2 regions of the Roseateles sp. So40a genome follow, and region 2 is predicted to be linked to the other one. Evidence: predicted binding sites of a transcription regulator. Region 2 holds the regulator's gene; the other holds the start of a gene.
The links. Region 2 encodes NrdR, which represses ribonucleotide reductase genes. Its sites were predicted from a motif close to CACNANATNTNGTG; they were not measured.
Positions count from the first base shown of each region.

Region 1 (11,432 bases), 2.9 Mb from region 2:
AGCGCGACGATGTCGCCCATGCCCAGCACGCGGCCTGCGTGACGATCCGCGTCGAAGACCTCCAGCCCGTCGATCTTCTCGGACACGCCCGCGAACTTGATCGGCGCGCCGGTGATCTGGCGCACCGACAGCGCCGCGCCGCCGCGCGAGTCGCCGTCCAGCTTGGTCAGCACGATGCCGGTCAGCGGCAGCGCCTCCTTGAAGGCCTTGGCCGTGTTGATCGCGTCCTGGCCCTGCATCGCGTCGACGACGAACAGCGTCTCCACCGGCTTGAGCGTGGCGTGCAGGTCGCGGATCTCGGCCATCAGGGCCTCGTCGATCGCGAGCCGGCCGGCCGTGTCGACCAGCAGCACGTCGAAGAAGTGCCGCTTGGCATGGTCCAGCGCCGCCAGCGCGATGTCATGCGGCTTCTGGTCAGGCGCGGACGGGAACCATTCGGCGCCCGCCTGCTTCGTCACCGTCTTCAGCTGCTCGATGGCGGCCGGCCGGTACACGTCCGCGGACACCGTCAGCACCTTCTTCTTGCGCTTCTCGGTCAGGTGCTTGGCCAGCTTGGCGGTCGTCGTCGTCTTGCCGGCGCCCTGCAGGCCGGCCATCAGGATGATGGCGGGCGGCTGCGCGGCGAGGTTGATGTCGGCGATGCCCTCGCCCATCGTCGCGGCCAGTTCCTTGTGGACCACCGACACCAGCACCTGGCCGGGGTTCAGCGAGCCCACCACCTCCTGGCCCAGCGCCTTGTCCTTCACGCGGGCGATGAAGTCGCGCACCACAGGCAGCGCGACGTCGGCCTCCAGCAGCGCCATGCGCACCTCGCGCAGCATGTCCTGCACGTTGGACTCGGTGATGCGGGCCTGGCCGCGCATCGTCTTCACGAGCCGGCTCAGTCGATCGGTCAGGTTGGAAGCCATCGTATTGGCGCCCGCGGAAGCAGGCGCTCGTCATTACACTTTGAGGATGATTTTATCGTCCGCCTCCGCCGAGCCCAGCGGCCTGCTCCTGGCTGCCCTCAGCGCCGCCGGCGCGGTGGCCTATGCCGTCGCCGCCGCGCTCGCGCATCTGCGGCCCCGCACCTGGCGTTCGGTGCTCGTGCTGGCCTGGCTGCTGCACCTCGCCGCGCTCATCGTGGACATCGGCGGCATCGGCGCCGCGCCGGTCAACGGCGGCCATGCGGCGCGGTTCGGATTCGCCCCTTCGCTGTCGATGACGATCTGGCTGGTGACCGGCGTCTACCTCGTCGAGAGCCGCTTCCTGCCGCTGCCCTCCGCGCAACGGCTGCTCAGCGTGCTGGGCCTGCTGGTGATGCTGGTGGCCTGGGTATTCCCGGGCGAATACCGGCCGCAGGCGGGTTCCCCCTTGGCGCCGCTGCACTGGGCGATGGGTCTGGCGTCGTACGGCCTGTGCGGCGTGGCGGTGATGCACGCGGTGATGCTCAATCGCGCGGAGCGCCAGATGCGCGCGCAGAAGGGGCAGGGCGCGCCGGCGTTCGGCACGCCGCTGCTGCGCCTGGAGCGCCTGACCTTCCAGTTCGTGACCGCCGGCGTGGTGGTGCTGTCGCTGGCGCTGCTGCTGGGCGTGGCCTTCACGCCGCAATGGCGCTGGGATCACAAGACGCTGTTCTCCGTGATGGGCTGGGTGGTGCTGACCGGACTGCTGACCGGCCGGCACGTCTTCGGATGGCGCGGCAAGCGCGCCACGCGCTGGTTGTACTTCGGCGCGGCGCTGCTGCTGCTGTCCTATGCCGGCTCGCGTTTCGTGCTCGAGGTCGTGCTGCAGCGTCCGCCGGTCTGAGACGCCAGATGCCGCCGATCCCGTCTTCGACCCCGATCCCAATCCCAATCCCGACTGACCTGACCTCACCGACCCTCGCATCGTGATCAAGCTCCTTTTCTGGATCGTCCTGTTGGCGGTGGTCGCCTTCATGTTCGGCTTCAAGCGCGGCCGGCCGGTGGAGCGCGACCGCGCCGCAGCCACGCCGCCCGCACCCCCGGCCGCACCGCCCGCGCGCACGCTCGAGGACATGGTCAGCTGCGCCGAGTGCGGCACGCACCTGCCCGCCAGCGAGGCCCTGCCGGGCCGCGGCGGCCAGTTCTGCAGCGCGGCGCACCGAGGCGCGCACGAGGCCCGCCTGGCCGCCTCCGAGCGCGACCGCGCCTCGGGCCCCTCGGGCACACCGGGCGGATGATCTCCGGATTCCGCATGTCCAGCCCCGGCACGCCCGGCGCCATCAGCGCCAGCACCATCCAGCGCTTGTTCCGCGCGTTCATGGGCGCGCGTGCCGCGCTCGGTCTCGCGTTGCTGGCCACGCAGTCGCTCGCGGGGCTGATGGGCTCCCGGCCCACCGGCTGGGTGGCGCTGATCTCGTTGATCTACGGCGTGCAGACGGTGCTCGCCTGGCTGCTGCCGCGCTGGTTCGGCGGCGGCGACGTGCCCGCGAAGGGCCGCACCGGCCTCACGCCGCGCCAGTTCCTGGTCAGCATCGGCGTGGACGTCGCGCTGTTCACGCTGCTGCAGGTGCGCGACCCCGGTGGCACCTACGGCGCGCTGTTCTTCATGCCCGCGCTGATGGCCGGCGCGCTGCTGCCGCGCCTGCGCGCGCTGGGCTGCGCGGCGGTGCCCAGCCTGGTGCTGCTCGCGATCTCGGGCTGGGCGGTGTTCTCCGAGCACGACGGCGCGCTGCGCATCAGCCAGGCCGGGTTGATCGGCTGCGGCCTGTTCGTCGTCACGCTGCTGGCCAATGAGATCGCCAGCCGCCTCGCCCGCGAGGAACGCGCCGCGCGCGGCAGCCTGGAATACGCCCGCCAGCAGGCCGACCTGAACCGCCTCGTCATCGAGGAGATGGAGGAGGGCGTGGCCGTCGTCGACCGCCGCGGCCTCGTGCGCACGGCCAACCCGGCGGCGCGCGTGCTGCTCGCCGAGGGCGCGTCGCTGCGGCCGGGTTCGTTCCGGCTGGACGCGACACCGGCCTGGAAGCCGCTGCTGCGCGCGATCGAGAAGGCCTTCGCCGGCGAGCACTGGCCCGAGGCCGGGCGCGACCTGGTGCTGGAATTCGGCCGAGGGTCGCGGCGCTCGCTGCGCGTGCGCATGCGCTTCACGCTGCGGCCGCTGGACGGCGATGACCTGTGCGTGCTGTTCCTCGAGGACAACAGGCTGCTGGAGGCGCGCAACCGCCAGGAGAAGCTCGCGGCGATGGGGCGCGTGTCGGCCGGCATCGCGCACGAGATCCGCAACCCGCTCACCGCGATCGCGCAGGCCAACGCGCTGATGGCCGAGGACCTGGCCAGCGACCCGCGCCTGGAGCCGCTGACCCGCATGGTGGCGTCCAACGTGGAACGGCTCAAGCGCCTGGTCGACGACGTGATGGAGGTCGCGCCGGGCATCGCGCCGGTGGCGCTGACGCTGGCCGCCGCGCCGCTGGTGCGCGAGTACTGCGCCGACTGGGCCGCCACGCAACGCCTGCCCGTCGACGAGACCGGCCCGCTGCGCCTGGACATCGCGCAGGTCGCGCGCGACGGCTCGCTCGTGAGCTTCGAGCCTGAGCACCTGCGCCGCGTGCTGATCAACTTGCTGGACAACGGCCTGCGTCACGCCCGGCCTGGCCCCGGCTCGCTGCGCGTGCAGCTGGCCGACGAGGGCGAGTGGGTGCGGCTGTCCGTCTTCAGCCGCGCCGACGCCATCCCGCCGGAGGTGGAGCGACACTTGTTCGAACCATTTTTCTCGACGCGCAGCCGGGGATCGGGCCTCGGCCTGTACATTTGCCGCGAGCTGTGCGAGCGCTACGGCGCGCGCATCGAGTACCACCGCGTGAGCGCGGCCACGGAGGAGGGGGCGGATCTGTCGGCCAACGAGTTCCGCGTGCTGCTGCCGCGCGCGGTGTCGCCGTCGGCGGCGCTCGCCTCGATCCCGTCCGCGGCACCGGATTCCCATTTCCCCGATACCGAACTTCATGAGCGCTGATCCCCGCCTGCTGGTCATCGACGATGAGCCCGACCTGCGCACCCTGTACGAGATGACGCTGCTGCGCGAGGGCTTCGCGCTGGACAGCGCCGGGACCGTCGAGGACGCGCTGGAGCTGCTGGGCTCGCGCCGTTACGACGCGGTCATCACCGACATGCGGCTGCCCGACGGCAGCGGGCTGGACATCCTGCGTTGGCTCGAGCAGCAGGGCCGCAGCGAGCGCGCGCTGGTCATCACCGCCTACGGCTCGGCGGAGAACGCCGTCGAGGCGCTCAAGGCCGGCGCCTACGACTACCTGACCAAGCCCGTGGACCTGCGCCAGTTCCGCATGGTCGTGGCCTCGGCGCTGGGCCGCGCGCCCAAGGCCGAGGGGACCGTGCCCCGGCCGTTCTCGTCCGCCCCGGCGGCGTCGAGCGCCGCGGCCAGCTCCGCCAGCTTGGTGGCGCCCGTCTCGGCCACGGCCTACGCGCCGACCACGCCGGGCGCCTTCGATCCGCTGGCGTCGCGCGCGGTCGCGGCGCCCGCCGGGCCGCCCGCGCATGAGCGCCGCAAGACGCCGCGCACCCCGCCGCTGACCGGGTCGACCTCGGCGCTGGACCGGCTGGTGGGCGATTCCGCGCCGATGCGCCAGGTGCGCGAGTTGATCGAGAAGGTCGCGCGCAGCATGGCGCCGGTGCTGCTCAACGGCGAGTCGGGCACCGGCAAGGAGCTGGTCGCCCGCGCGATCCACGATGTCAGCGCGCGCCGCCCGCAGCCCTTCATCGCGGTGAACTGCGGCGCGATCCCGGAGCAGCTGCTCGAGGCCGAGTTCTTCGGTTATCGCAAGGGCGCCTTCACCGGCGCCAGCGAGGACCGCGAGGGCTTCTTCCAGGCCGCGCAGGGCGGCACGCTGTTCCTGGACGAGATCGGCGACCTGCCCATCGCGATGCAGTCCAAGCTGCTGCGCGCGCTGCAGGAGCGCTCGGTGCGGCCGGTGGGCGCGGTCGCGGAAATGCCGGTCAACGTGCGGCTGCTCAGCGCGACGCACAAGGACCTCGCGGCCGAGGTCGGCGCCGGGCGCTTCCGCCAGGACTTGTATTACCGGCTCAACGTGATCCAGATCCGCGTGCCGCCGCTGCGCGAGCGCATGGAGGACCTGCCCGCCATCAGCACCCGCATCCTGCAGCGGATCGCCGCGGATGCGGGCGTCGCGCCGGTGCCGGGGCTGACGGCGGCGGCCTTGGCCACGCTGTCGCGCTACAGCTTCCCGGGCAATGTGCGCGAGCTGGAGAACCTGCTGCATCGCGCGCTGGCCTTGTCCAGCAACGACGGCATCGACCTGGCCGATCTGGGCCTGCCCGACAGCGTGCTGGGCCTGGACGACGCGCCGGCCGAGACGAACGACTCGGCCGCGGAACCGCTGGGCGCGGCGCTGCCGGCGGAGGCCCGCGGCGATGCGGCGCTGCCGCCTGACCTGGCAATCTATCTGGACGAGGTCGAGAAGCAGATCCTGCTGCGGGCGCTGGAGCAGCACCGCAACAACCGCACCGCGGCCGGCGCGAGCCTGGGCCTGTCGCTGCGCCAGATGCGCTACCGCATGGCGCGCCTGGCGATCTCGGTGGGCGGCGACGAGGCCTGATCCTGGTCCCCGCGCATCGCCCGTTCGGGTGGCGGTTGCCGTTCGCTCACCAGCCCCATTGCGCGCATTGCGACCCATGACCCCACCCCCGGTGGCGACTCCGGGAAGGTCCTAGGGCGGGGTTGTCCTAGGCGGCGGGGACAGGGGATCGGGCTGTCATCTTCCTGCCATCGCCGAGGGCTCAGCAGTCATCGGCTTTCGCGCGCGTTTCCGGCCTGCAGGCCGCGCCAATCCTCACCCTCCGGACACGATGCGCGAATCCATCGGGGATGCGCGGGGTCAGGTCTCCCGGCTAGCCCAGCGCCTGTCCGACGTCAAGGGCAGTGACGCTACCGCTAGTTCCTTGAAGGTCCACCGACCACTAGATATAGTGTTTTGCATGCTATCCTGCTGACCTTCGCAAACACGGCGATGAATGCTCCATCAGAAGTCTTGCCCGCGCTGCCGACCCTCCGGTCGGACGCCCGGAATCACCAAGCCCCGGCGCATCAGCAGCATCGCGAACACCACCTGACCCCCTGATCGTTTGGCCCTTCGGAACCACCGGGCCGGGCGAAGCTTTCTTTGATTTCCAGACACCAGAACAGACGAGGATCCCATGCAGACAGTCGCCGCCACACCGACCGCTGAAACGGGCCTGGCCCAGGCTCCGCGCGAGTCAGCCGCCGCTTCGGCCAGCTTCCCGCAGCACCAGATCATCCGCCGCAACGGCGCGGTGGTGCACTTCGAGCCGAGCAAGGTGGCCGTGGCGATGATGAAGGCCTTCCTCGCGGTGCACGGCACCAGCGGCGCGGCCTCCGCCAGCGTGCGCGAGACCGTCGACGCGCTGACCGACTCCGTGACCCGCGGCCTGCTGCGCTCGCGTCCGGCCGGCGGCACCTTCCACATCGAGGACGTGCAGGACCACGTCGAGCTGGCGCTGATGCGCGGCGGTCACCACGAAGTGGCCCGCGCCTACGTGCTGTACCGCGAGCGCCGCACGCAGGAGCGCGCGCGCCAGGGCGAGCAGCAGCAGGCCGCCGTGCTGGAGTCCGGCATCTCGGTGACCGAGAACGGCGTGCGCGTGCCGCTGGACCTGAACAAGCTGGCCGCGCTGATCGCGTCGAGCTGCGAGAACCTGGGCGTGGACGTCAAGCCCGAGCCCATCCTGGCCGAGACCAAGCGCAACCTGTATGACGGCGTGCCGATCGACGAGGTCTACAAGGCCGCCATCCTGGCCGCGCGCACGCTGATCGAGAAGGACCCGGGCTACACCCGTGCCACCGCCCGCCTGCTGCTGCACACGATCCGCAAGGAGATCCTGGGCCAGGAGTACACGCAGGCCGACATGGCCACCAAGTACGCCGACTACTTCCCGGGCTTCATCAAGAAGGGCGTGCAGGCCGAGCTGCTCGACGAGAAGCTGGCGCAGTACGACCTGGCCAAGCTGGGCGCCGCGCTGAAGGCCGATCGCGACCTGCAGTTCGACTACCTGGGCCTGCAGACCCTGTTCGACCGCTATTTCCTGCACGTCGACGGCACCCGCATCGAGATGCCGCAGGCGTTCTTCATGCGCGTCGCGATGGGCCTGGCCCTGGGCGAGATCGACCGCGAAGCGCGCGCCATCGAGTTCTATGAAGTCCTGTCGACCTTCGACTTCATGAGCTCCACGCCGACGCTGTTCAACTCGGGCACGCGCCGCTCGCAGCTGTCGAGCTGCTACCTGACGACCGTGGCCGACGACCTCGACGGCATCTACGAGGCGCTGAAGGAAAACGCGCTGCTGTCGAAGTTCGCCGGCGGCCTGGGCAACGACTGGACGCCGGTGCGTGCGCTGGGTTCGCACATCAAGGGCACGAACGGCAAGTCGCAAGGCGTCGTCCCGTTCCTGAAGGTGGTCAACGACACGGCCGTCGCCGTGAACCAGGGCGGCAAGCGCAAGGGCGCCGTCTGCGCCTACCTGGAGACGTGGCACCTGGACATCGAGGAATTCCTCGAGCTGCGCAAGAACACCGGTGACGACCGTCGCCGCACGCACGACATGAACACGGCGAACTGGATTCCCGACCTGTTCATGAAGCGCGTCATCGAAGGCGGCGAGTGGACGCTGTTCAGCCCGTCGACCTGCCCGGACCTGCACGACCTGTTCGGCAAGGCCTTCCAGACCGCCTACGAGGCGTACGAGGCCAAGGTCGACCGCGGCGAGCTCAAGCTCTACAAGCGCATGCCGGCCCGTGACCTGTGGCGCAAGATGCTGACGATGCTGTTCGAGACCGGCCATCCCTGGATCACGTTCAAGGACGCCTGCAACGTGCGCTCGCCGCAGCAGCACGTCGGTGTCGTGCACTCGTCCAACCTGTGCACCGAGATCACGCTGAACACCAACGACAACGAGATCGCGGTTTGCAACCTGGGCTCGGTCAACCTGTCGCAGCATCTGAAGGACGGCGAGATCGATCAGGAGAAGCTGAAGAAGACCGTGGCGACGGCGATGCGCATGCTCGACAACGTCATCGACATCAACTACTACGCGGTCAAGAAGGCGCGCGACTCCAACCTGCGTCACCGTCCGGTGGGCCTGGGCATCATGGGCTTCCAGGACGCGCTGTACCAGCTGCGCGTGCCTTACGCCTCGGACGCCGCCGTGGCCTTCGCCGACCGCTCGATGGAAGCCGTCTGCTACCACGCCTACTGGGCATCGACCGAGCTGGCCGCCGAGCGGGGCCGCTACAGCAGCTACCGCGGCTCGCTGTGGGACCGCGGCATCCTGCCGATCGACTCGCTGGACCTGCTGGCCGAGGCCCGCGGCGGCTACGTCGATGTGGACCGCTCGTCGACGCTGGACTGGGACGCGCTGCGCGCCAAGATCGCCCGTGACGGCATGCGCAACAGCAACTGCGTGGCGATCGCGCCGACCGCGACGATCTCCAACATCATCGGCGTGGACGCCTCGATCGAGCCGTGCTTCGGCAACCTGTCGGTGAAGTCCAACCTGTCGGGCGAGTTCACCGTGGTGAACGAGCACCTGGTCCGCGACCTCAAGAAGCTGGGCCTGTGGGACGACGTGATGGTCATGGACCTCAAGCACTTCGACGGTTCGCTGCGCCGCATCGACCGCGTGCCCGAGGACCTGAAGCAGCTGTACGCGACGGCCTTCGAGGTCGACACCGTGTGGCTGGTCGAAGCCGCCGCGCGTCGCCAGAAGTGGATCGACCAGGCGCAGAGCCTGAACATCTACATGGCCGGCGCATCGGGCAAGCGCCTGGACGACACCTACAAGCTGGCGTGGCAGCGCGGTCTGAAGACCACCTACTACCTCCGCACGATGGGTGCGACGCACGCCGAGAAGAGCACCGTGCAGAACGCCGGTCAGCTCAACGCGGTGAGCAGCGGCGGCGGCGGTTTGAGCGCTGCGCCGGTCGCGGCGACGCCGATCGCGGCGGCGAGTGTTGCGTCGATGTCGACGTCGGTCGCGCCGGATCTCGGCGACGCGACGCCGGCCACCGACGTCACGTTCTGCGCCATCGACGACCCCGGTTGCGAGGCCTGCCAGTAATCGAAACAGGAGGTGTCCGCGCTCGATGCGCCGACACCTCCGACGCTCGCGATGCGAGTGTTCATCGATGTTCGCGGCGATCGGCGATTTTTCCGCCGGTCCTTGCGAGCGATCGATGAACGCTTGAGACGACGTCTTCTTCCGCTCCCGCCGCGTGCCATCGAAGCACGCGATCGCACGCTTCAAACGGCGCGCGACACACGGTCCCACGCGTCGAATGCGATGCGGACCAGCAACAGCGAAGCGGCGTCAAAGTCAAGAAGTCCTTTGTGTTTGAACACAACACTCCGATAATCCGCGACCATAGGAAGACCACCATGCTGGTTTGGGAAGAAGACCGTAAGCCTTCGAGCAACGCGCCGCAGTCGGGCGCATCGATCCACGCAGCGACGCACGCCGTCGCGCGTGATGCCGCCGCCTCCGCGGCTGGCTCGGTGTCCTCTCCTGCTGCCGTGAACTCGTCGATCGACAGCGCTGCTGAGCGCCGCGTGAACGTCGCCGACAAGCGCATCATCAACGGCCAGACCGACGTCAACCAGCTGGTGCCGTTCAAGTACAAGTGGGCGTGGGAGAAGTACCTCGCCACCTGCGCGAATCACTGGATGCCGCAGGAAGTGAACATGTCCCGCGACATCGCGCTGTGGAAGGACCCGAACGGTCTGACCGAGGACGAGCGCCGCATCATCAAGCGCAACCTCGGCTTCTTCGTGACCGCCGACTCGCTGGCCGCCAACAACATCGTGCTGGGCACCTACCGGCACATCACCGCGCCCGAAGCCCGCCAGTTCCTGCTGCGCCAGGCCTTCGAGGAAGCGATCCACACGCACGCGTACCAGTACATCGTCGAGTCGCTGGGTCTGGACGAGAGCGAGATCTTCAACGCCTATCACGAGGTGAAGTCGATCCGCGACAAGGACGAATTCCTGATCCCGTTCATCGACGCGATCATGGATCCGAACTTCGTGACGGGCACGCCGGCCAATGACCAGACGCTGCTGAAGTCGCTGATCGTCTTCGCGTGCCTGATGGAAGGTCTGTTCTTCTACGTCGGCTTCACGCAGATCCTGGCGCTGGGTCGCCAGAACAAGATGACCGGCGCGGCCGAGCAGTACCAGTACATCCTGCGCGACGAGTCGATGCACTGCAACTTCGGCATCGACCTGATCAACCAGATCAAGCTCGAGAATCCGCATCTGTGGACGCCCGAGTTCCGCGCCGAGATCAAGGCGCTGTTCCAGCAGGCCGTCGAGCTGGAATACCGCTACGCCGAGGACACCATGCCGCGCGGCGTGCTGGGTCTGAACGCGGCCATGTTCAAGGGCTACCTGCGCTACATCGCGAATCGTCGCGCGACGCAGATCGGCCTCGAGGCGCTCTTCCCGAACGAGGAAAACCCGTTCCCGTGGATGAGCGAGATGATTGACCTGAAGAAGGAACGCAACTTCTTCGAGACGCGAGTGATCGAATACCAATCGGGTGGCGCGCTGTCCTGGGACTGATGAAGTCCGAGGCGGAGCGACCCTCGAGCATTGTTTGTTGAAGAAGAGATCAAGCTTGGCGAATGCGCCGACCGACCGACATAGAAGCGGCGGAGACGCATCGCAACCCGATTCACCGCACCGCGGATCGCAACTCCCGCGAGTCGTGGGCGGTGAATACCTGCACCGGCATCAACCGGTTGATGACGGGCAGGGCTATTTCCACTTGATCAAGGAGAACTGAAATGGCAACTGCGAAGAAGGCCGCTCCGGCCAAGAAGGCTCCGGCCAAGAAGGCCGCTGCGAAGAAGGCTCCGGCCGCGAAGAAGGCCGCTCCGGCCAAGAAGGCTCCGGCCGCCAAGAAGGCCGCTCCGGCCAAGAAGGCTGCTCCGGCGAAGAAGGTCGCTGCCAAGAAGGCCGCACCGGCGAAGAAGGCCGCTCCGGCCAAGAAGGCTGCTGCCGCGAAGAAGGCTGCTGCTCCGGCGAAGAAGGTTGCTGCCAAGAAGGCCGCACCGGTCAAGAAGGTCGCCGCCAAGAAGGCCGCTCCGGCCAAGAAGGCTGCTGCCCCGAAGAAGGCCGCCGTCGCCAAGAAGCCGCCCATCAAGTCCGCTGCCAAGGCTGCGAAGCCCGCCGCGAAGCCGGCTGCCAAGAAGGCCGCTGCGCCCAAGAAGGCTGCTGCTCCGAAGAAGGCTGCCCCGAAGGCCGCTGCCAAGCCCGCTGCGAAGCCGGCCGCCAAGAAGGCTGCTGCTCCGAAGAAGGCTGCCGCCAAGCCTGCCGCTGCGCCTGCTGCCAAGCCTGCCGCTGCTCCGGCGCCTGCCGCGAAGACCGCGCTGAGCCCGCAAGCCGC
Region 1 covers NZ_CP182288.1:308,043-319,474, forward strand. The annotation lists gene ffh (signal recognition particle protein) at 1-908, opposite strand, end outside; gene ACNI65_RS01390 (cytochrome C assembly family protein) at 955-1,788, shown strand; gene ACNI65_RS01395 (PP0621 family protein) at 1,871-2,182, shown strand; gene ACNI65_RS01400 (sensor histidine kinase) at 2,197-3,954, shown strand; gene ACNI65_RS01405 (sigma-54-dependent transcriptional regulator) at 3,944-5,572, shown strand; gene ACNI65_RS01410 (ribonucleoside-diphosphate reductase subunit alpha) at 6,171-9,107, shown strand; gene ACNI65_RS01415 (ribonucleotide-diphosphate reductase subunit beta) at 9,425-10,606, shown strand; gene ACNI65_RS01420 (histone) at 10,831-11,432, shown strand, end outside.
Region 1: a site for NrdR is predicted at 5,932-5,945, ahead of ACNI65_RS01410 (ribonucleoside-diphosphate reductase subunit alpha). Genes of this name have one in related genera too.

Region 2 (11,432 bases):
GATCGCCCAGCGCCACGACCACCCGTGCGATGCCCGCGGCAATCAACGCATCGCAGCAGGGCGGCGTCCGGCCGTGGTGGGCGCAGGGTTCCAGCGTCACGTAGGCGGTGGCGCCGCGCGGATCCCGGCCCTGGGACTGCGCGTCACGCAGCGCCATCACCTCGGCGTGCGCCTGGCCTGCCGGCTGCGTATGGCCCTGCCCGAGCACGCGGCCCTCGCCATCGACGATCACGCAGCCCACGCGCGGATTGGGATCGGTCAGGCCGATGCCGAGTTCCGCGAGCCGGACCGCCTCGGCCATCCAGTGGTCATCGCGAGAGGCGTCGCGTGAGGCGCCGCGCTCCGAGCAGCGGAGGGCACCTGGAGAAGCGAACCAGGCCGGGAATGCGGCGTCGGCCAGGTTGGCGATGTTGGCGGTGTCAGCGGTGTCGTCAGGCATGGCGCGCAGTCTAGCGGGGGGCTTCCGAGGGGAGCATCAGGACGCCCGAGAGGGCCGGATCGGTCAGGGGCATCAGCGTGTCCAGCCACAGCGAGCGCCGTACCCCGTCGCGCCCGGTCCATGCCACGCGCACATGGACCGCGCGCAGCGGCAGCAAGTCCGGGCCGGGCTGAGCGAGCGCCTCGGCGTCGGTCGCGGACAGCCCCTCGGCGTCGAAGACGGCATCCGGCCCTTCCCAGGTCAGCGCGGGGGCCGGGGCTTCTGGTCGCCAGCGCCAGCGTTCCAGTTCATTGCGGGCCAGGCGCAGACCCTGGTCGTGGTGACGGCTGGCATCGGCGGCCATTCGCAGCCGGACCTGGAGCGTCATCAGTCCGGCCGCGCCCATGGCCAACAGGAGCATGACAAGCAGGACCTCGATCAAGGTGATCCCGCGCGGGTGGGGCGGATTCGGGCGTGTCATCGCGTCGAGGTCCAGCCGCCGGGCACCGGCAGGTAGCTGCCCATCTGCCGGTGGATGCGATAGAGCACCGCGGCGTCGTGGGTCGGCGTGACCTGCTTGGCGAGATCGATGCGTCCCTCGCTGATCAGCGCCCCACGCCAAGAGCTGCCCAGGTTCGCGGGCGGGTGCCAGGTGATGCCGTCGCGCGCGAACAGCAGGCCTTGCGCATGTCCGGGCGCGGACAGCTCCAGCCGCCCCTCGACGATCAGCACCAGCGGGGTGCCATCGAGCACGCCCTCGGGCCAGCGCGCGAGCCGGGCATCGCCCTCGATCCAGAGCAGTCGCCGGCCTCGCGCCAGCGCCTGGGCCAGGACCGCCTCGCAGTCGTCCCGGCAGCGCAGGCGCGTCACCGCGGGCTGGCTGCGGTAACGCGCCGGCGGCATGCCGAAGTGCTGCGAGAAGCTGTCCGGCCCCTCGACCAGGGCCGTGGGCGGCGGTCGGCGCAGCGCGCTGAGCAGCGCGAGGTGCTGCGCGGTCTCGGCCTGGCCGACGGGGCCTTCGCTGAGGTCGTCACAGTCCCGCCGCCGGTCGCTGCATCCACGGGCGATCAGCGTGAGCTGGCCCGGAGCGCCCGCGTCAACGAAGCGGAGGCTGAACCGAGGCTGGTCCCGCGGACCCTCCTGCGTATCCGGCGGCGACGGGGGCGTCCCCTCGATGCCGGCGGAGGGCGCACCCGCATCCGCGCCGGGTCCGCATCGACAGCTCCAGCGCAGTGGGGCGATGTTGGCGCAAGCCGGTGGCTCGCCCGTCGTCGGTGGTGCCCGGAAGTGGCCGTCGGCGCCGAGTTGCAGGAATCGATGGCGGAAGTCCGTCGCGTCCCGGGGCGCCGCGGCGCCCACCGAGGAGGCGGATCGGCAGTGGTCGTCGATCAGTCCGGCATTGAGCATCGCCACCGCCCAGGCCAAGCCCGCCTCGGCGACCTCGAAGGCGACCGCCGCGCGGTGGTCGTTGGCCGAGACGCGTTGGGCCGTCGTCAACTGGCGGGCGGCCCAGGCCGCGCCCAGCGCCAGGACGCCGAGCAGGACCGCGCAGACCGCCAAGGTGCCGAGGCCGCGTTGCCGACGGCGCCGCTCCGGACGCCCGCGCGCCGGGGCGCTGCAGGCTGGACGGGTGTGGGGAGGGCGGGGCGGGTTCATCGACAGGCTCCAGTGAGGACGACGTTGCGCAGCAGGCCGCGCACGGTCAGGCGATGGCGGACGCGCGCGTCGTGGGCGGCCTCCGCGTCGAGGATCAGTTCGACCTGGCGGCTCAGGAGCGCGGGGCCGCAGGGCCCGGCACCGCAGCCGCTTCCGCCTCCGCTTCCGCCTCCGCTTCCGCTTCCGCTTCCGCAGACGTCGGTCAGATCGCGCTTGAGCGATGACACGCGGACCTCGAAGTCGCGCACCCGCAGCAGCGCCGGGTCGGTCACCGGCTGGTGACGTCCGGCGATGAGCTGGTCGATCCGACCCTCGTTCAGCCGAAAGCCCGAGGTCTCGCGGACGCTGTCGCCACCGGGGACGCTGCCGTCTCGCGCGAAGCTGTAGGAGACGCGCTGTCCGGCGTCCTCGAGCATCAGGTCCGCATAGGGATTGGGCTCGGGCGCGGGGCCGTCCAGCCGCCACACGCCCTCCGGACTGCGGTCCCAGAACGCGGCGCGACGCAGGTCCCGCAGCATCAGCTCGGCCGTGCCGCGCAGCTCCTGCTGCACCTGGGTCTCCAACTGAAGCCGGCGGTGCTCGCCCAACTGGACGCCGGCCATCACCAGGGCGCCGGACATCAGCATCAGGCTGATCGCGAGCGCGGTCATGAGTTCGACGAGCGTGAAGCCGCGAAGGCAGCGCCGCGCGGGCGGTGGAAGTTGTCGGCGCATGCGGACGGCCCTCACCGTGGCCAGCAGGCGTCGGCCTGCTCGGCGCCGCGATCGTCGAACGCGGTCAGCTGGATCTCGCCCGCTTGCATGCGCAGGGCCAGCACGCGACAGCGCCGGTCGCTGGCCTGGCTGCCCTGCGCCTTGGCCTCGATCGCGTAACTCGTCGCATCGGCGTGGACGATGCGCACCCGGTACAAGCTGCTGGGCGTCGTCGCGGGGCGATCGAGTGGCTCGAGGCGATCGGCATACCGCGGGTGGCTGGCCCGATGACGTTCCTGCGCCAGCTGCACCGCGAGCAGCGCGTCGCGGGCCTCGGCGCGGCGGCCCTGCAGGACGCGGTCGCGGAAGGTGGGCAGCGTCAGCACGGCCAGCACGGCCACGATCGCGAGCACCGCGAGCAGCTCCACCATCGAGAACGCTCGCGCCCGGCTCCGGCTCCGGCTCAGGACAGAGGAGGGGCTGCGGATCATGCGCACCTCGGCAGGCGGTTGAGCGCGGCATCGGGCGTGCAGCTGCGCACCCGGCCGGTGATGCCCACGACATGCCGCACCGAGCCGATGCCGGCCATGTGCACTTCCACCGTGCCGGCCACCGACACGGTGCCCTGCCGGCCGCTGAACAGCATCGATCCGACGTTGGACAGCACCTCCGCCTGACCGCGCTCGCGTGTCCAGCGCATCTGCTTGATGGCCTGCGCGCCCGGGCCGCATTGCGGCGGCGCGTCCATGCGGCAGCCGCAGCCGCCCAGCGGTCCGGTGTGCAGCACGTAGCAGCGGCCGCTGCCGAGCAGCCCGGACTCGTCGCCGCCGAATCGCAGCGTCACGTTGCGCGCGCCTTGGATGGCCTCGCTGCGCGCGAGCTGCAGGTCCCCGAGCACCGCCCGCGCCGCGTTGTCCAGCCGCTGTCGCCAGAGCCAGTCGCGCAGGTCGGGCCCGGCCAGCAGGGTCACCACCGCCACGAGGGCGACGCAGACGAGGATCTCGATCAGGCTGTGGCCCGGCGAGGTGGAGGCGACATCACGGAAAGAAGGCACGACGAATCTCCCGAAGAGTTGCCAGGAACTCTAGGGAGACACGCCTCGCGGCGCTTCGCCTTCAGGTGGGAAGAACCGGCCCGCTGAAGGGGGCCGGCCTTTGGGGGATGAACCTGACAACGACGTCAGGTTCGGCGCCAGATCCGGCGCCTTCAGCGACGCCGGGCGCTCAGATGTCCCGGATCAGCTGGCGGAACTCGTCGACGTCCTCGAACGAGCGGTACACCGACGCGAAGCGCACGTAGGCGACCTTGTCGATGCGCTTGAGCTCGCGCATCACGTGCTCGCCCAGCTTGGTCGAGGGGATCTCGCGCGCGCCACTGCTCAGCAGCTTCTCCTGGATGCGCTCCAGCGCCGCGTCGATCTGCTCGATGCTGACGGGCCGCTTGCGCAGCGCCAGCGTCATCGACGCGCGCAGCTTGCCCATGTCGAACTCGGCCCGCGTGCCGTCCTTCTTCACGACCATGGGCAGCGCGATCTCCGCGCGCTCATAGGTCGTGAATCGCTTGTCACAGGACTGGCAGCGGCGGCGGCGACGCACGACGTCGCCCTCGTCGGACTCCCGGGTCTCGGAGACCTGCGTGTCGCCGTGACCGCAGAAGGGGCAACGCATGCGCCGCGGGCTCCGCTCAGCGGTAGACCGGGAACTGACGCGTCAGCTCGGCCACCTGGTCGCGCACGCGGGCCAGGTTGGCCTCGTCATGCGGGTTGTCCAGCACGTCGGCGATCAGGTGCGCGGTCTTGCGGACCTGCTCTTCCTTGAAACCGCGCGTGGTCATCGCCGGCGTGCCCAGGCGGATGCCGCTGGTCACCATCGGCTTCTGCGGATCGTTGGGGATGCCGTTCTTGTTGCAGGTCATGTGGGCGGCGCCCAGGATGGCCTCGGCTTCCTTGCCGGTCAGGTTCTTGGGGCGCAGGTCCACCAGCATCACGTGGCTGTCCGTGCCGCCGGAGACGATGCGCAGGCCGCGCTCGATCAGCGTCGTGGCCAGCACCTTGGCGTTGGCCACCACCTGCTGCTGGTAGGCCTTGAACTCGGGCGTCAGCGCTTCCTTGAACGCGACGGCCTTGCCGGCGATCACGTGCATCAGCGGACCGCCCTGGATGCCGGGGAAGATCGCCGAGTTGATCTTCTTGGCGATCGCCTCGTCGTTGGTCAGGATGATGCCGCCGCGCGGGCCGCGCAGGCTCTTGTGGGTCGTCGACGTCACCACGTCGGCGTGCGGCAGCGGGTTGGGATAGACGCCCGCGGCGATCAGGCCGGCGTAATGCGCCATGTCGACCATGAAGTACGCGCCGATCTCCTTGGCGATCTTGCCGAAGCGCTCGAAGTCGATGCGCAGCGAGTACGCCGAGGCGCCCGCGATGATCAGCTTGGGCTTCTTCTCGCGCGCCAGCGCTTCCATCGCGTCGTAGTCGATCTCTTCCTTGGCGTCCAGGCCGTAGGAGATGACGTTGAACCACTTGCCGCTCATGTTCAGCGCCATGCCGTGGGTCAGGTGACCGCCTTCGGCCAGGCTCATGCCCATGATGGTGTCGCCGGGCTGCAGCAGCGCGAAGAACACGCCCTGGTTGGCCTGCGAGCCGCTGTTGGGCTGCACGTTGGCGAACTCGGCGCCGTAGAGCTGCTTGAGGCGGTCGATGGCCAGCTGCTCGACGATGTCCACGTATTCGCAGCCGCCGTAGTAGCGCTTGCCGGGATAGCCCTCGGCGTACTTGTTGGTCAGCTGGCTGCCCTGCGCCTCCATCACGGCCGGCGAGGTGTAGTTCTCCGAGGCGATCAGCTCGATGTGGTCTTCCTGGCGCCGGGTTTCCTGCTGGATGGCGGCGAAGACTTCGGCGTCGACGTTGGCGAGGGTCTGTTGGGTGCGGTCAAACATGATGATGTCGGCTCAAGGGTTGGTGCCGCCCGGCCGGCGACGCAACGGCGCGGTCAGGATCGACGCGGCGTTGGATACCGGAACGACGGCGGCCCAGGCGAACGGCACGGACAGCCGGGGGACGTTCCCAGCCGCTCGCGCTTCCCGGTGGTGACCCACCTCGGGCGACGCCTGGTCGGTGAAGGAATCATCACCGGCAGGGCGCCCTGATCGCCAGTTGCGCGAAGCGTGCAGTGTAGCCGCACCGGACCGGGGCACGGCGCAGCCGCCGGCAAAGCCGCGTCCCCCATTCCGGGATCGCCTCGGATCGTCTCGGGATCGCCTTCGCCAATGAAAAACGGGCCCTTGCGGGGCCCGTTCGGAGGAGCAGCGCGACGACGCGATCAGCGCATCGCGGCCGTCATGGCGACCTGCTCGCCGGTGGGGGCGGGCGCGGACGCCGGCTCTCGGATGGGGCGCGGCGCGGACGGGCTGACGTTGCGGCCCTGGACCACGGCCTTGAGCAGGTCCTGCTCGGCCAGCACGCGGCTGGCGTAGCCGGTGTCGTCGGGCAGGTTGGCCGCGCCGACGTAACGGCGCAGGCCTTCCTCGAGGCTGCCGGCGCGCTGGATGCATTCCTTGAGCACCTGCACGCCCACGCGCAGGTTGGTCACGGGGTCGAAGGCGGCCAGGTTGCCGCCGAAGGCCTCGTACTTGTCGTCATGCACGCGCGTCATGACCTGCATCAGGCCCTGCGCGCCGACGGCGCTCTGGGCGAACGGGTTGAATCCGGACTCGATCGCCATGATCGACAGGATCAGCGTGGGTTCCACGCGGGCGCGCTGGCCGACGTCCCAGGCTTCCTTGACCAGGCGGCTGACGGGCTCCGGCGCGACGCGGTAGCGGCGGGCCAGGTAGTTGGCCACCAGCGCCTGCTGGCGGGTCAGCTCCTTGGGATCGACCGCGGTGGCGCGGGTGATCGCCTCGGGCTCGGCCATCAGCGCGAGCACGTCGCCCGACGCCTCGACGCGGGCCTCATGACGGGCGTTGAGCCATCCGAGCACCTGCCCTTCGAGTTGCTGGCGCAGGTCGGCCTGGCTGGCGAAGACCAGTCCGACGGCGACCACGGCGAAGCCTACCAGCGCGAGCGTGTTGTGGCTGACGACCAGGAGACCCTGGCCGATGTCCTTGATGAAAAGCACCAGGGCGGCTTGCGCCTGGCGGGGCAGGGATAGCAGATGCGAACGCGCTGTCATGCGACTCCTTTCTCCGACCACACCCGTCTTCCGCCTGGCGAGCCGCATGAAGCGTTCACTCGCCGGACAGGGGCCAGGGGGTGGCGATAATGGGCCGGTTCGGGCGTCGTCGTCGGCTCGGAGGGCTCTCAGAGGGCTCCGGGCGCTTGTGACGGCTGACGGGCGATCCAGCGTCCATTGGCAGCGGACCGGCTTCACCATCCCAAGGTGAAGACCGGGATAACCCTGGGGATCAGGGCAGGCCGCGATTCTATGGATCAAAAATAACCCGTCAACGGTATGGGCCTTCTTCTTAAATACTTTTGGTTATGAAGTACCGAGATCTGCGTGACTTTATGGGCGCTTTGGAGGGCATGGGCGAGCTCCGGCGCGTGGCCGATCCCGTGTCGCCGGTGCTGGAGATGACAGCCCTGAGCGACCTCGTGCTGAGGGCGGAAGGTCCCGCGCTGCTGTTCGAGCGCCCCACCGGTCACCGCATGCCGGTGCTGGCCAACCTCTTCGGTACCCCGAGACGGGTGGCGCTGGGCATGGGGGCCGAGTCGACCACCCAATTGAGGGAGGTCGGCCACCTGCTGGCCAGCCTCAAGGAGCCGGAACCGCCGCGCGGACTGCGCGATGTCGGCAAGCTGGCGCAGATGGCGAAGGCGCTCTGGGACATGAAGCCGTCGCTGGTCAAGAAGCCGCTGTGCCAAGCGCAGATCATTGACGGAAACGATGTGGATCTGAAGCAGCTCCCTATCCAGACCTGCTGGCCGGGCGACATCGGTCCGCTGCTGACCTGGGGCCTGGTGGTGACGCGCGGACCGCAGTCGATCGCTCAGCCCCGGCTGCGGCAGAACCTCGGTATCTATAGACAGCAGCTGATCGGCCGGAAGCAGCTGATCATGCGCTGGCTGGCCCACCGCGGCGGTGCCCTCGATTTCCGCGACTTCGCGCTCGCGAATCCGGGACAGCCCTTCCCGATCGCGGTCGCGCTGGGTGCCGACCCGGCCACGACGCTGGGCGCGGTGACGCCGGTGCCGGACACGCTCTCCGAATACCAGTTCGCCGGCCTGCTGCGCGGCTCGCGCACCGAGGTCGCGGACACGAGCGTGGGCGAGGCGGGCCGCATGCTGCAGGTGCCGGCGACGTCCGAGATCGTGCTGGAGGGTCACATCCCGCCGGCCGCGCCGGGGTTCACCGGCCACAGCGAGGACGGCATTCCGCTCAAGGAGAAGGGCGGCTATCTGCACGCGCTGGAGGGCCCGTACGGCGACCACACCGGTTACTACAACGAGCAGGACTGGTTCCCTGTCTTCGAGGTCAGCCGGATCACGCAACGCGAGAACGCGATCTACCACTCGACCTACACCGGCAAGCCGCCCGACGAGCCGGCGGTGCTGGGCGTGGCGCTGAACGAGGTGTTCGTTCCTATCCTGCAGAAGCAATTCCCGGAGATCGTCGACTTCTATCTGCCGCCCGAGGGCTGCAGCTACCGGATGGCGGTGATCTCGATCAAGAAGGCCTACCCGGGGCACGCCAAGCGGCTGATGTTCGGCCTGTGGAGCTATCTGCGCCAGTTCATGTACACGAAGTTCATCGTGATCGTGGACGAGGATGTGGACATCCGCAGCTGGCAGGACGTGATCTGGGCGATCACCACGCGGATGGACCCGGTGCGCGACACGACGCTGGTCGAGGGCACGCCGATCGACTACCTGGACTTCGCGTCGCCGGTCAGCGGGCTGGGCGGCAAGATGGGCCTGGACGCGACCAACAAGTGGCCCGGCGAGACCACGCGCGAATGGGGCCGGATCATCGAGATGCCCGCGGAGCAGAAAACCCGCGCGGCGGATCTCTATCAGCGTTTGTTCGGGGGCTAGGAATGCCCTGATTTCTAGGGGGCGCGGCTTGAATAGCCCGGACGGCCCATCTAAGGTTGTCAGGCCTTTCCGGCACTTCCTCTGGCGCAGTCTCTGCGCGCCAGGAGCCCTGCGGCAGATAACCGCGGAGCCCCAAAGGCGGCTGGTCCGCCACACCCCTCCCGACCGGGCTGCCCGGCGAGGAGGGGTTTCTGCTTCTGGGGTTCTGGCATGAGCCGCCAGCCGTCGAGGACCCTCAATGTCCGGCGATGTAGCCCAGCCATTCGTAGCCCAGGTAACGCGCCCGCGCGATGCCGTCCTGGGAGGGGAGCAGGTCGCGCCAGTCATACCCGGGCAGCGGCAGGCCCAGCGGCGCGGGGATGATCTCCACCTCGGGCGGAAGCGCCTGGCGGAAGGCCTGCAGCGCGCGGCGCATGTGGACGTCGTGGGTGACCAGGACCACGCGGCGGACCGGACGGTCCTTCAGCAACGCGGCGGTGAACTGCGCGTTCTCGCGGGTGTCGGTGGCACGGTCCTCGATCGCGGCCAGCCGGAAACCGAATTCGAGCGCCGCGGTGCGCTGCGCCAGGCCCGCTTCGGTGTAATCCTCATTGGGCATGGCGCGCGGGGCGCCGCCGGTGAACATCACCGGGATGCCGGTCTGGCGCGACAGCCAGATGCCGTAACGGAGCCGCTCGATGGACAACGGCTTGAGCTGCGCGCTGCCGTACTCGGGCATGAGCCGGCGCGCGCCGGCGCCGAGCACGACGATCATCGCGTCCGGCGCCTCATTCGGCTTGGGCTTGAGCGCGGCGACGTTGACCGCGTGCTGCCGGCCGAGCAGCCGATCCTGCAACCAGGTGGCGCCGAGTTCGGTCGAGCCGACCCACACCGAGAGCAGCCCGATGGCGAAGAGCGAGCCGGCGAGCCAGCGATGGCGCTGACGCCACCACCAGGCCAGCAACAGCAGCGGGAAGGCGCCCGTGGGCGGCAGCAGGAAGGCCGCGACCGCGTGTATCAGGTCGTTCATCGGTCGCCGGGGACGGTGTCAGGTGTTGAGGCCCGCCAGCATAATCAGCTTCCTTGACGACTGGACCGGTTTCACACCGGCTTTGCCCGTGTTCTTCTCCGCTCTTCCCGTCTGGCCCCGCCGCGTGCTGCGCGCGATCGTCGGCCTCGTGCTGGCGCTGGTCGTGGTGCTGATGGTGGCCTGGGTCGCGCTGCCGATGTGGATCGAGCGCGCGGGCACGCGCCTCGCGTCGGAGCAGCTCGGGCGGGCGGTGACGCTGGAGCGGGCGAGCTTCACGCCGTGGCGGCTCGCGCTGACGCTGGACGGCTTGCGCATCGCCGGTCCGACGGCGCAGGCCCCGGCGCTCTTCGAGGTCCGCCAACTGCGCGCGGTGCTCTCGCCACGATCGATCCTGCACTTGGCGCCGGTGTTGTCCTCGCTGACGGTGACCGAGCCCACGGTGCGTGTCGCGCTGCTGCCCGAGGGCAAGACCGACCTGGACGACATCCTCGCGCGGCTGGCCGCCGCGCCCAAGGCGCCGCCGTCGGCGGACGACGGCCCAGCCGAGGCCGCGCTCTACAACATCGAGATCACCGGCGGCGAGCTGCGCGTGGACGATCGCGCCGCGGGCATGGTCCATGAGCTGAAGTCGCTGCAGCTGGGCATTCCCTTCCTGTCGACGCTGGACGCCGACGTGGAGGTCCATGTGCAGCCGCGCCTGTCGGGCCGGCTCAATGGTGTCGGATTCCAGAGCGAGGGCCAGGCCCAGCCCTTCGCCGACACCCGCAACGCGAGCATGACGGTCAAGCTCGACGCGCTGGACCTGTCGGCCTACCGCGCGTACTGGCCCCGGACCTTGCCGATGCGGCTGGCCAAGGGGCTGGTGGACACGCAGCTGACGGTCGATTTCAGACAGGCGCCGAAGCAGGCGCCGGAAGTGAAGCTCAGCGGGCGAGCCGCGGTGCGCGAGCTGTCCCTGCAGCGCCGCGCGGGCGCGGCCGGGGACGCCGACGCGGGCTGGGAGGACTGGCTGCGCTGGCAGGCGCTCACGGTGGACCTGGCCGACGTCCAGCCGCTCAAGCGTCAGGTGCAGCTGGGCGCGATCACGCTCAGACAGCCCGAGCTGCTGATGGGCCGCGACACCCAGGGGCGGCTGTGGCTGCCGGAGATGGGCTCGGCCTCGGTCGCGCCGGCGGCGAAGGCGACCACGGGGTCCGCCTCCGCGCCCTGGCGCGTCAGCGTGAAGCAGTTCGTACTGGACGGTGGCCGCGTGGGCTGGACCGATGAGACGTTGCGACCCGCGGCGTCGTGGGCCGTCGACGCATTGGCGGTCAAGGCGTCCGGACTGAGCTGGCCGCTCGCGGCCCAGGCCGCGCCGGTGGAGATCGCCGCAAGACTTGGCCCCGTCGGCCCCAACGGCGCCAAATCCAGCGCCGGCCCCGCCAGCCTCAGCGGCAAGGGCAGCCTGGGTGCGGCGGGTGTCGCGCTCGACTGGGCCTTGAAGGACCTCGACCTGGAGGGGCTCGCGCCGTACCTGAAGGCCGCGACGCCGCTGTCCGTGCAGGGCAGCTTCGCCACGCAGGGCGCGGTGCGCGCCGGGCCGAACGGCGAGAACCTGAAGCTGTCGCTGAAGGCGCTCAGCCTGGA
Region 2 covers NZ_CP182288.1:3,193,649-3,205,080, reverse strand. The annotation lists gene ribD (bifunctional diaminohydroxyphosphoribosylaminopyrimidine deaminase/5-amino-6-(5-phosphoribosylamino)uracil reductase RibD) at 1-439, opposite strand, end outside; gene ACNI65_RS14580 (prepilin-type N-terminal cleavage/methylation domain-containing protein) at 450-899, opposite strand; gene ACNI65_RS14575 (PilX N-terminal domain-containing pilus assembly protein) at 896-2,074, opposite strand; gene ACNI65_RS14570 (PilW family protein) at 2,071-2,787, opposite strand; gene ACNI65_RS14565 (type IV pilin protein) at 2,799-3,257, opposite strand; gene ACNI65_RS14560 (pilus assembly FimT family protein) at 3,254-3,820, opposite strand; gene nrdR (transcriptional regulator NrdR) at 3,990-4,433, opposite strand; gene glyA (serine hydroxymethyltransferase) at 4,450-5,700, opposite strand; ZMP/ZTP riboswitch at 5,785-5,931, opposite strand; gene ACNI65_RS14545 (transglycosylase SLT domain-containing protein) at 6,084-6,935, opposite strand; gene ACNI65_RS14540 (UbiD family decarboxylase) at 7,244-8,797, shown strand; gene ACNI65_RS14535 (YdcF family protein) at 9,033-9,806, opposite strand; gene ACNI65_RS14530 (DUF748 domain-containing protein) at 9,895-11,432, shown strand, end outside.